3 regions of the Peribacillus simplex NBRC 15720 genome follow, and region 3 is predicted to be linked to each of the others. Evidence: riboswitches for the same ligand, from Rfam matches in the RefSeq annotation. Region 3 holds a riboswitch; each other region holds the start of a gene.
What was found. A riboswitch is a leader RNA that binds a small molecule or an ion and turns the genes downstream of it on or off. The one in region 3 is predicted to bind glycine.
Positions count from the first base shown of each region.

Region 1 (4,292 bases), 2.6 Mb from region 3:
AGCACTGAAAACTTGGGGCCACATATAGAAACCGAATACGAGCAATATTACCGTGGAGATAAACCATGATACGCTAAGACCCTGATCAGGGAACTTTAGAAAACCAGGCTTGACCGCATCAATCGCTTCAAACATCGGCTGAAATCCGCCAAAGTAATGAATCGGCAGATAAATCCCTAAGAATCCTATTATGGCGACCATCATGATATCTTTAATGACCGCTGTCCAAACTGAACCGTGTATACCGGAGATCATCACATAAATGGTAAGGCTGATTGCCCCCATCCAAACTGCCTCAGACATTGAGATGGCACCATAAGATGCTTCTGAGACAATGATCCCCAATCCTTTCAGCTGCACGACGATCACTGGAATCATGGACACCACACCGACAAGCGCAGCCAAAATTCCTAAACTGGGACTCTTATATTTGCTTACAAAGAAATCGGATTGAGACATCAGTTTATTTTCTTTGGCATATCTCCATATTTCCGGTAGGAGCCAATAGGATAATACGTAAGACAAAGTAATGTAAATTAGAACATATAGAGCGGGTGCGCCCTTGCCATAAGCCCAGCCGCTGCCGCCAAGGAAGGAGAAGGTCGTATAGATTTCCCCGGCCATCAGCAGAAAGACGAAAATCGCACCAAAACCACGTCCGCCCACCGTCCATTGTTCCAAGTCCATATCTTTCCCTTTTGAAGAGCGTATGCCTAAAAATATCGATAGAAGTAAAAATGCTAAAATGATTAAGAGAGCAATATTCATTCCTGGTCACCTTCCCGATTCCTGGGATCCAGCATATACATGATGCCCAGTATGGCAGAGGTAAGGACCACCCACATAGCCATCCAGAACATATTGAAAGGCATCCCTAATACATATGGTTCTATTTTATTAACAAAAGGTAGAAATCCTAGTATGCCTATAAAAGGAACTAGAGTAAGAATATATATAATCTTCATTAAACAAACCCCTCCGTTTTAAATAAAGTGAAACGTCCACCAATGGGGGTTTATTCTTCAATGCCACTGATGGATGGGTGGACCAAACCGGGATGAAAAATTCATACATGACGGATTGACCTTCTTTAAAGAAGGACCGCTAATATATATTAGCTTACACTATTTTGATATAAAATTTAATGCAGTTGCCTGATATATTTTAGCAACAACGCGCAGACAGCCGAACCCTGAAGTGTTTCATAAGACGGATAAAGCCTTGAATTCATATTGAGTTCAAGGCTTTATTTCCATTAGCTATCTTCTTTTCCGATAGTTATATAGTATCACCAAGAGTATGAACCAGATTGGGGTCAAGAGCAGTGATAGTCGTGTAGCTTCAGCGAATAGCATAACGATTAGGATGAACAGGAATAATCCTAAAATGGCGTAATTGACAAAGGGTGTAAAAGGAGCCTTGAAAGTCGATTCGGCTCTTAAGTCCGGTCGTGTTTTCGAATATTTGATATGGGAAATCAAAATGATGCTCCATACCCAAATGAAACAGATGGCACTTATGGTCGTCACAACGGTAAATGCCTGTTCCGGTATCAATTTGCTTAACAATGCCCCTAGTGAGACAACGATCGTTGATGTCAGCAAGGCATTGCTTGGAACAGCCTGCTTATTTAATTTTGCAAGCTTAGCAGGGGCTTCGTCATTCTTGCTTAACGTATAAAGTATTCGGCTTGTTGAAAACAAACCGCTGTTGCATGCAGAAGCAGCAGATGTCAAAACAACGAAATTGATGACCCCTGCAGCGACAGGAATGCCGATTAATGCAAATACTTCAACAAATGGGCTGCTCGAGGCATCCAATTGTGTCCAAGGGTTTACGCAGAGAATGACGAATAGGGCACCTACGTAAAAAAGTGAAATCCGGACGGGGATTTTATTGATGGCCGACGGAATGTTTTTTCTCGGGTTCGCCGTCTCTGCTGCGGAAACCCCGACCAATTCGACCCCTACAAAGGAGAAGACGACCAACTGTAAAGATAACAGGAATCCGGAAATGCCATTGGGGAACATACCCCCATGACTCCATAAGTTCGTTACGGAAACTGTTCCTGTATTTGTTTTGAAGCCGATGATCAAAAGAAAGATTCCTACGATGATCAAGGCGATGATCGTGATTACTTTAATGATGGCAAACCAGAATTCCAATTCGCCAAATAACTTAACGGTCAATAGGTTCAATCCTAACAGAACGACAAGGCATATTAGAGCCGGGACCCATTGAGGGATATCGAACCAGTATTGGATATAGACACCGACAGCGATGATATCGGCCATTGCGGTCATGATCCAACAGAACCAATAGGTCCATCCGGTGACGAACCCGGCCCATGGACCGATATATTCGGTTGCGAATTCAGTGAATGACGTATACCCTGCGTTGGATAAAAGCAATTCCCCTAAAGCCCTCATGACAAAAAACAAGGAAATCCCTATGATTAGATAGGTAAAGATGATGGATGGACCCGCCAATTGTATGGCTTTTCCTGATCCTAAAAATAAACCGGTACCAATGGTTCCTCCTATTGCAATCAGTTGTACATGACGATTCTTTAAATCTCTTTTTAATTCTTGTTTAGCCAATTCGTACGCCCCCATCTTTATAGTCTTGGTAGTGAATGATTTCAAACCTGCACGGTCTTGGAGAGAGGGACGTGATTTTTCGCCCAGCTTCCTTTCCTAATGGTTTCACGAGTGTGTTATTTACGTACAAACACAAAGTGGACAATAAAAAAAGAGATTGGATAATACCAATCTCTTAAAGGGTTCAGAATAACAATTTATCATTCGTTACTCTTCTGTCCTTTTGCCTGAGATTGTGAATCCTTCGGCGCTGCATCTTGTACAGTCTCTCCAGAAGCTGCTCCTGCTATAGTGTTATCCATAGCATTCATCGCTTGCTTGTATGCGGTTGTGAAAATGTCTGTCTGTGAAAGAGATGAAAGGCTCTTTCACGCTTGAACATTCATTATGCTTATAAAATAATATTGGAATTCTATCATCTATTCTTATATAGGTCAACAAATTATTTTGGTAGTTAACAGGCGTTTAAGTTTTTTTATTTATTAACGGTTACTTGGAGGGACTCCAAGTAAATATGATTTTTTTCCACTCTTTTTGAATCATCACTATTATAAAATACTGATCATCGCTTTATTAAAATGATATTTTTAGATTGGAAAAATCGCCAAGATATATTTGGCAACTGTTTATTTGAAAAATACATTTGTATTTTTACAGAATATTTACTATTATAAGATAAGAAAATAAAATTAAAGTATTATTGATATTGTTTCGATAGAAAATTTCTAACCGCAATAATTAATAGAGAGTACAGTGGTTGGCAAGGATAGAAAAGCATGCCGCTTATATTGCATCTGGGGGAGTTAATCATGTCAAACAAGGAATTAAAGCGAGGGCTGGAAGCACGTCATATTCAAATGATAGCTTTGGGCGGAACCATCGGAGTCGGGTTATTCATGGGATCGGCGAGCACGATCAAATGGACCGGGCCCTCTGTAATGCTTGCGTATGCCATCGCAGGTATTTTTATTTTTTTCATCATGCGTTCTATGGGTGAGATGCTATATTTAGAACCGACTACAGGTTCTTTTGCAACCTTTGCGAGCAGCTATATACATCCTTTGGCAGGTTATATGACTGCTTGGAGCAATTGGTTTCAATGGGTAATCGTCGGAATGTCCGAAATTATCGCGGTTGGGTTGTATATGCAATATTGGTTCCCGGAGTTACCTGCTTGGATACCAGGTGTGGTCGCCATGATCATCTTGGGAGCGGCCAACCTCATTTCCGTTAAATCCTTCGGGGAATTTGAATTTTGGTTTGCGCTTATAAAAATAATAACGATTGTATTGATGATCATTGCCGGCCTTGGCCTTATCTTCTTTGGAATAGGGAATGGTGGAGACGCAATTGGATTATCGAATCTTTGGGCAAACGGCGGCTTCTTCACGGGGGGCTGGACAGGATTCTTCTTCGCGCTTTCCCTTGTCGTGGCTTCCTATCAAGGCGTTGAGCTTATCGGCATCACTGCCGGAGAAGCGAAAAATCCAACGAAGACCGTAACAAAAGCGATCCAATCAATCATATGGCGCATTTTAATCTTTTATATTGGCGCCATATTCGTTATCGTGACAGTCTTCCCTTGGGATCAACTGGATGACTTAGGAAGTCCATTCGTTTCAACCTTTGCTAAAATAGGTATCACAGCAGCGGCAGGAATCATTAACTTTGTCGTTATCACAGCAGCCATGT
Region 1 covers NZ_CP017704.1:1,935,299-1,939,590, reverse strand. Annotated here, with positions in the region: gene BS1321_RS09245 (sodium:solute symporter family protein) at 1-768, opposite strand, end outside; gene BS1321_RS09240 (DUF3311 domain-containing protein) at 765-965, opposite strand; gene BS1321_RS09235 (amino acid permease) at 1,260-2,600, opposite strand; glycine riboswitch at 2,806-2,884, opposite strand; gene BS1321_RS09230 (amino acid permease) at 3,410-4,292, shown strand, end outside.
Region 1: another riboswitch for glycine. It lies ahead of BS1321_RS09235 (amino acid permease); the one in region 3 lies ahead of gcvT (glycine cleavage system aminomethyltransferase GcvT).

Region 2 (4,292 bases), 460 kb from region 3:
ATGGATGAATTTCATAAATAAGGATAATAGTATTCTTAAGTGAGTAAAAGAGATGGCTGGAGGAATGACGATGGCTTTATCGAATAAAAAAATTCTTGTTTTCCTGATAATCAGCAGTTTGATTGTGGGATGCTCAGGTATTGAGAGGCAAACCGAAAAGGCAATGAAGGCCGCAGAATTGGCTTTTCGTGACGACGAAAAACAGCCCAATCTCGAGGCAGGACTTATTCAGGTCTATCTGCCAAAGGATTTTAAGGTAGTAGAAGAACATGACAATAATTTGATTTTACAAAAAGGTGATAAGATTTATATATTATTTGTCAATCCAAATGAAAAAGAAGACAGCTCCGTTTTATATTTGGCGATAAAGGAACAAAAGGATCAATATGTAGTGCTGCATTCTTTTCAAACTGATGATAAATTCGGCTTTATCTCGATCAAAGAGATACCGAAAGAAAAGTATGAGCTTGCAGTGGGGATCGGAGGAGTCAAGCTGACAACCGAAACGGATAAAGATCAATTAAAAACCGATGCGAAACAAATGATGGAAATCGTTTCGTCAGTGCCTCAAAAATAAGATGACCCGGCCGTTAAACCAATCCGAATTAATGGTTGATTCGCGGAGAGTCTGGTATGATGGGATTATAAAAAATAAGGTGTCATTTTGAGCAGGAGGAATATTCAAATGGAAAATTTACAAACCGTTGAGCAATATGATGCATTGAAAAATGAAGGCAAACATATCTTTCTTTTTTCAGCAACATGGTGTGGAGATTGCCGTGTAATCGAACCGATAATACCTGAGATAGAAACGAAATTTCCTGACTTTACATTCATTTATGTTGACCGTGATGAATTCATCGATGTGTGTGCAGCTAATGATGTATTCGGTATACCAAGTTTCATTGCGTATGATAATGGCAAAGAGCTAGGCAGATTCGTAAGCAAGGATCGCAAAACACAAGAACAAATTGAGGAATTCATACAATCACTATAAACAATTTCCCCTTCTCGCTGGGGATTTTTCAATGAAGAGGAGGGTCAGTCATGAAAATGGACAGCACAAAGCTGAAAAATATCTTGAAGGAACGTTTAAAAGATGAGAATCGCACATTCAAATTCGATAGCAAGCAAGATACGTTACGAGTGGAAAATGTGAAGACCGGGAAAGGGATCACCATCGAGTTGCCCCCTGTGCTTGCTAACTATGAAAACGTACAGGAAAAAGCCATCGATGAAATTACCTATTACGTGGAAGAGGCCCTGAATGTGATGGGGGAAGAACACAGCATGGAAGGCAAGGAGAAATTCATTTTCCCAGTCATTCGCTCGACCTCCTTTCCAATGGAATCGGAAGAAGGAAATCCATTTTTATTCGATGAGCATACGGCTGAAACACGGATTTTTTATGCCCTTGATTTAGGGAAAACCTACCGTCTCATAGATGAAAAGATGATTCAACGGGAAAATTGGCAGGGTGACAGGATCCGTGAAATTGCTCTTTTCAATGCCCGTTCCCTATCCACTGAAATGAAGTCGGATATCGTTGCAGGTAATGCATTTTATTTTTTGAACACGAATGATGGATATGATGCCAGCAGGATCCTGAATGAATCCTGGCTCCGGGAAATGAAGGACAAGATCGAGGGAACCATGGCTGTGGCCATACCGCATCAGGATGTCATTATCATTGCCGATGTGAAGAATGATACGGGCTATGATATTCTTGCGCAAATGGCGATGAGCTTCTTTGCCAGCGGTCATGTTCCGATAACGGCTCTATCATTCCTTTATGAAGAAAATGAGTTGGAGCCCATCTTCATTATGGGTAAAAACAAAAAGCGTGAACAATAATATATTGAATCACATAAGGACCGTGTCAGCATCTGGCAGCGGTCCTTTTAAAGTTTAGTAGAGTCTCCTGAATTTCGATAAGGGAATCTAAGGGAAATTTGTTGATATTTGTTATTTGATGGGTGATAATATAATTGTAATATTTTGAAAACATAAAAATAAAACAATAGAACAAGCGATGAACGTTGTGGGAGAGTGCAAAGCATTGAGCCACCGAAGGAGCAAGTTCCAAAAATATCCCTTGGAGCAAATCTCTCAGGTAAATGGAACCACAGCTGGACGCAACTCTGGAGAGCGCGCAGGAAGTGTGCCACCAACGGGGAAATCTCCATGACCAAAATGGAGCTAAACTCTCAGGTAAAAGGACAGAGAAGGGAGCAGTTAGTTTACGCGACCCTTCTCTGTCCTTTTTTATTTGGCTTTTTGCATACAAAAGGTTTGCAGCGAACATGGAACTTAATAATATACTAATCAACTTGAAATAAGGGGGAGAATATTCGTGAACGTGAAAAGCAAATTAATGAACATGCTGGAAGCCCGTGAAGGGGAAATGGTTCAAATCCGCCGTCATTTACACGAGAATCCGGAGCTATCCTTTAAAGAAGAGAAAACGGCACAATATATCATTGATTTTTATAAGGGAAAAGATGTGTCGATTCAAACGAATGTAGGAAACGGATTAGGGATCATCGTAACGATCGAAGGCGGAAAACCAGGGAAAACGATAGGTCTCCGTGCGGATTTCGATGCATTGCCGATTACAGAAGAAGCGGAGGTCCCGTTCCGTTCAAAAAATGAAGGTGTCATGCATGCTTGCGGACACGATGGGCATACCGCTTATTTATTGGTACTGGCAGACTGCATCAATGAGCTGAAAGATTCCCTATCAGGTACGATCAAAATAATCCATCAACATGCAGAAGAAACACCCCCAGGTGGAGCAAAAAGCATTATGGAATCAGGGTTTTTGGATGAACTGGATGCTGTTTTTGGAATCCATTTATTTCCCTCGCACCCAGCAGGGGTTGTCGGGTATCGCGGCGGCTATTCGATGGCTGGAAGGACCTATTTCAAGTTAGCGATAAAGGGTGTAGGCGGCCATGGATCATCCCCGCATATGGCTAATGATGCCATTGTGGCAGGCGCGCATTTTGTGACAGCCGTACAAACCGTAGTCAGCCGTCGCTTGAACCCTTTTGATATGGGCGTAGTCACAATCGGCTCCTTCGATGGAAAAGGAAGCTTTAATGTCATTAAAGATCGTATAGAAATTGAAGGGGATGTCCGTTACATGACAGCAGAGACCGAACGGCTGATCGATAAGGAAATCCACCGGATCGTCAAAGGAATAGAAACGGAATTTGATGTTCAGTGCGAACTTACATATGTGCCCGATTATCCTCCGTTATATAATGACCCTGAACTGACTGGATTTGTGAAAAATAGCCTGGAAAGCATGAATGACAAAGATATTAAAAAGGTCGTGGAATTTCCGGTTTTCTCAGGTTCAGAGGATTTTTCATATTATGCAGAAAAGATTCCTGGCTGCTTCTTTTACATTGGCTGTAAACCGAAAGGGGTGGAGATGGCATATTTCAATCACCATCCTAAATTCGACATTGATGAAGATGCCCTTTTGATCGCTTCCAAATCAGTGGCGCAGGTTGTATGCAGTTTTTATGAATGGAAATAGTCCTTTTGGTCTTTGTTTGCAAAAAAAACGCTGGAACCCACAAAACACCGTTCAGTATTAACGAACGGTGTTTTATGGGTTTCGGCAGGTATTGGATGCCAACGGAGGTTTCGTGAAGGATGATGCAATGAATTGCCAGTCTGCTTTTTCGGCTGCATGAAAACTTAATCTCTTTGTAAACGCGATTTAACAGCGGTGTTTTATTTAAATAGTAGACTAGGGGCTAATGTTATTTCGCGATGGATAGGTTTAAACTCATTCCAGAAGGGGTTTAATAGGGTAGGAGTTCTGCGAAATACGTTAAGTTAGTAAGAATGCGATAAAAAAATAGATACTAATCCCAATTTAGCTTAAATTTTCTCGATATTTTAAAAATAACTGGTAGAATTAGTTACATAACTACAGATGTAGAAAGAGTGATAGTTTTGAAATGGCTAAATAAGATGAAAAAATGGTTCCAAGCAGAGGAAATTATCGAAATCGAAGAAATTATTATAGATGAACCGCTTGATGAAGAGACATTAAGGAAAATGGATTTTTCGAAGCTTTCGAAGTCAAAGGAAGAAGAAATAAAGGTTTACAATCAAAAAGTAGAAAAAATGTCCCAGACGCCGGACCCGGATACGAAAATCCTGTTTCAATATCCAAAAGGACAGTTCAAGTTTCCGCTCATTCCAGACCGGGAGCAGAATAAACGAAAGCCCAGGGAAAGAAACAGGGAAGAACACGAACCCAAACAGGGGAA
Region 2 covers NZ_CP017704.1:4,033,173-4,037,464, forward strand. Annotated here, with positions in the region: gene BS1321_RS19505 (hypothetical protein) at 71-577, shown strand; gene BS1321_RS19510 (thioredoxin family protein) at 686-997, shown strand; gene BS1321_RS19515 (DUF1444 domain-containing protein) at 1,048-1,854, shown strand; glycine riboswitch at 2,033-2,136, shown strand; gene BS1321_RS19520 (amidohydrolase) at 2,360-3,547, shown strand; gene BS1321_RS19525 (DNA translocase FtsK) at 3,973-4,292, shown strand, end outside.
Region 2: another riboswitch for glycine. It lies ahead of BS1321_RS19520 (amidohydrolase); the one in region 3 lies ahead of gcvT (glycine cleavage system aminomethyltransferase GcvT).

Region 3 (4,292 bases):
TTTTGGAATAATTCTCGCATCCAGTCTTTCTTTCCGCGCTTAAAACCGCCTCGGAAAGGAACTGAAGAAATTCCATTCTGCTGTAGATACCATTGAAGATATAGCTGAGTCGCCCGGTATTCGGTAAAGATAATTACTTTGTCATCAATCTTCTTGATCAGTTCCAAAGCTTTTTCAGCCTTGGAGTTCTGAACCGTTTCATTCACTTTAGAAAATAAATCATCAAGCTTTGCCAAAAAGTCAGGGGAAGGCTGATCATATTTATCTCTCATATTCTTTAATGTATAAAAGACCGCCTCTCTGCTGCTGCATGCTTCCCTTTGGAGAGTGAGAGCCGAAAAGGCGCTTCCTTTTGATCCGTCCGAAATAGGCTTGAATTTTGAAACAGCATCGTACAATGCTTGTTCCGTTGGAGAAAATTCAATGGTGATGGTTTCCACATGTCGTTTTGTCCATTCAATACCAGTATCGGCCCGCCGGTTTCGAATCATGACAGTGTTGACCAGTTCCTTTAGGTGTTCATCTTCAATTATGTTCCGGCCTTTCCCTTTATACTTTTCCGAAAAGAGTGAGGCATTTCCCAAGTGACCTGGTTTCAATAATGAAACGAGGTGAAAGATTTCCTCGACTTTATTTTGAATCGGAGTCGCTGTCAGGAGTAAACAAAATTTCTTTTTCAGATTTTGGACGAATTCATAATTCTTCGTCTTATTATTTTTAAGTTTATGAGCTTCATCAATAATGATGAAATCATATTCCTGATTGAAAATGATATCTCGATGTGGGGCGCGTTTCGCTGTATCAATGGATGAAATGACCACATCACAGGATTCCCAAACATAACTTTTTCTCTGAACGACTGCAGGAATATGAAACTTGGTATTCAATTCAAAAGCCCATTGTGTGACAAGGGAAGCCGGAACAAGGATCAATACTTTTTTTACAAGGCCTCTAATCATATACTCTTTTAGGATCAAGCCTGCTTCAATTGTTTTTCCGAGACCTACCTCATCAGCTAAAATGGCCTTTCCATTCATCTTTTCCACCACTTGCTTGGCTGCTTCCAATTGATGGGGAAGCGGGGTTAACTGCGGAAGGTGCTTAGGCGCCTGTAAACCTTCAAAATCAGGGATGATAAGATTTTCCTCCATTTGAACCGCCAATTTATAAAGCTCCCAATTTCCCCATGGACCGTCATTTTCCATCTTTTGCAGAAACTCGTCATTCCATTCAGAATTGAAGGATATATTGATTTTCATAGAAATAACTCCCTCTTAAATCATAATTTCCTTAATAAAAGGTCAAAACCCGAACATTTCATATGTGAAGTGAGAAAAATATTTCTCTTCAAAAGATATTGCAGAGTTAAGTTTCTTAGGGTAGGATATAAGTATATTTAGAAAATTCCAATTTCCAAACGCTACAAAGAATCTTTGTACATCGATTTTTGCAGTTCGCGTTTTCTTAGTATGGGCTACAGGCTCCTAATTTATCCAAGATTACTGAAGGAGATCACTCAAATGGTTTCTGAAGTTTTAGGAGAATTGGCAGAGAATGCATTCCATGATGCTCAAAGGTTTTACCGATGCTTGGGGCTTATTAGCTTCCTTTCATTGGTAGACCATTTATATGCGGGTGAAGATAAGGGGAGAGACTACGGATGTAGCGCCGAAGGAGCAAACTTAGCAGTGAATCTCTCAGGCAAAAGAACTCTTATTGGACGCAACTCTGGAGAGCGCCGCCCGTTTTGGGAGGGCCACCAAAGGGGAAAACCTATTATATAGGTAAACTTTCAGGTTTCAGGACAGAGAAAAAGCTCAAACGGGCTTTCTCTGTCCTTTTTTGTGCTTTTTTTACATCATGAATCAGGATATATCTGATGCGTAATGACAAGAAGCTTTTGATAATGAAGCCAATTAATTTAAAAAAATCTGAAGGGGGTTATTTTTTGACCAATTTAAAAAGAACACCACTATTTGAGGTTTATCGTGAATACGGAGGTAAAACGATTGATTTTGGCGGCTGGGAACTTCCTGTCCAATTTTCGGGTATAAAGGACGAACATGAAGCCGTACGTACAAAAGCGGGGTTATTCGATGTTTCCCATATGGGGGAAGTCGATGTTAAGGGTCCTGGGAGCCTTTCCTTTTTACAGAAGATGCTGACTAATGATATTTCAAAGCTGCAACAGGGCGGTGCCCAATATACAGCCATGTGTTATGAAAACGGAGGCACGGTTGATGATCTTATTGTGTATAAAAGGGCTGAGGACGACTACCTTCTCGTGGTCAATGCAGCGAATACAGAAAAAGATTTCAATTGGCTGCAAGCTAATTTAACGGAAGATGTCCAAATTACGAATGTATCGAGTGACTATACACAGCTGGCACTTCAAGGACCATCTGCAGAGAAGATATTACAAAAACTATCGGAAAATACTGCGCTAAGTGAAATTGGATTTTTCAAGTTCAAGGAAAATGTCATGATAAGCGGTATATCCACGATTGTATCCCGTACTGGATACACTGGTGAAGATGGTTTTGAGATATATAGCGACAGTAAAAATGGTCCTGCCCTTTGGAAGGCGATTATGGATGCCGGAAAGGAAGAGGGGGTTCAGCCGATTGGTTTAGGTGCTCGTGATACCTTGCGTTTTGAAGCGAAACTGCCGCTGTATGGGCAGGAGCTTTCAGCGGACATCACCCCGATAGAAGCCGGGATTGGTTTTGCGGTAAAAGTGGATAAGGAAGTTGATTTTTTCGGGAAAGCCGTTCTTGCTGAGCAAAAGGAGAAAGGGGCTCCCCGCAAGCTTGTGGGAATTGAAATGATTGACCGTGGCATTCCACGTCATGGGTATAAGGTCTACAGCGGTGACAAAGTCATTGGCGAGGTCACGACCGGTACCCAATCACCAACGTTGAAGAAAAACGTGGGATTGGTACTTATCGATAAGGAATTTTCGGTGCTGGATGCGGAAGTCGAAGTGGAAATCCGTTCCAAACGTTTGAAAGCCGTTATAATACAAACACCTTTTTATAAAAAACCACGTAAATAGAGGGGAATGGTCATTAGATGAAACATCGTTATTTACCCATGACAGAGCTAGATAAACAAGAAATGCTGGAAGCGATAGGGGTAACTACTGCAGAAGAACTTTTCAACGATATCCCTGAAAGCATTCGTTTTCAAGGAGAATACGATATCAAGCCTGCTAAATCGGAACCTGCATTAATGAAAGAATTATCAAGGCTTGCTGCCAAGAATGCGGATCTTAAAAACTATGCTTCCTTCCTTGGTGCGGGTGTCTATGACCATTATGCACCGGTCATCGTCGATCATGTTCTATCGCGTTCTGAGTTTTATACGGCTTATACACCCTATCAGCCTGAAATTTCACAGGGCGAGCTTCAGGCAATTTTTGAATATCAAACAATGATTTGTGAATTGACTGGCATGGATGTTGCTAACTCCTCCATGTATGACGGCGGGACGGCGCTAGCTGAAGCAGCCATGCTTGCTTCAGGCCAGACACGACGCAAGAAGATTCTCATTTCAGGAGCGGTTCATCCTGAATCAAGAGAAGTTGTGAAGACATATGCGAAAGGGCAACGTGTGGAAGTAATCGAAATTCCATTTAAAGACGGTGTGACGGACTTAGCTGCTTTAAGGGAATTGGCGAATGATGACATTGCAGGGGTGATCGTGCAATATCCGAACTTTTTTGGCCGTATCGAGCCATTGAAAGAAATGGAAGAAATCATTCATGGCGTCAAGTCCATGTTTATCGTTTCAAGTAATCCGCTGGCATTGGGAGCTTTGACATCGCCTGGTGCACTCGGTGCAGATATCGTAACGGGGGATGCTCAGCCATTCGGCATTCCGGCGGCATTTGGTGGACCCCATTGTGGATATTTTGCCGTTACTAATAAACTTGTTCGGAAAGTCCCGGGCCGACTCGTCGGTCAAACTGTGGATGAAAATGGAAAAAGGGGATTTGTGCTGACGCTTCAAGCTCGTGAACAGCACATTCGCCGTGACAAAGCCACATCCAACATTTGTTCCAATCAAGCTTTGAATGCCTTGGCAGCTTCTGTTGCAATGACCGCGCTTGGGAAAAAGGGTGTCAAAGAAATGGCCGTGCAAAATATTCAAAAAGCGCATTATGCGAAAAAAGCAATTATGGCAAAAGGGGTGGAAGTCATATTCGACGGTCCTTCGTTTAATGAATTTGTCATTAAACTGCCTGCTTCGTTTTCAGAAATCAATAAAAACCTTTTTGAAAAAGGGATGAT
Region 3 covers NZ_CP017704.1:4,494,567-4,498,858, forward strand. Annotated here, with positions in the region: gene BS1321_RS21730 (DEAD/DEAH box helicase) at 1-1,259, opposite strand, end outside; glycine riboswitch at 1,636-1,723, shown strand; glycine riboswitch at 1,727-1,810, shown strand; gene gcvT (glycine cleavage system aminomethyltransferase GcvT) at 1,949-3,055, shown strand; gene gcvPA (aminomethyl-transferring glycine dehydrogenase subunit GcvPA) at 3,073-4,292, shown strand, end outside.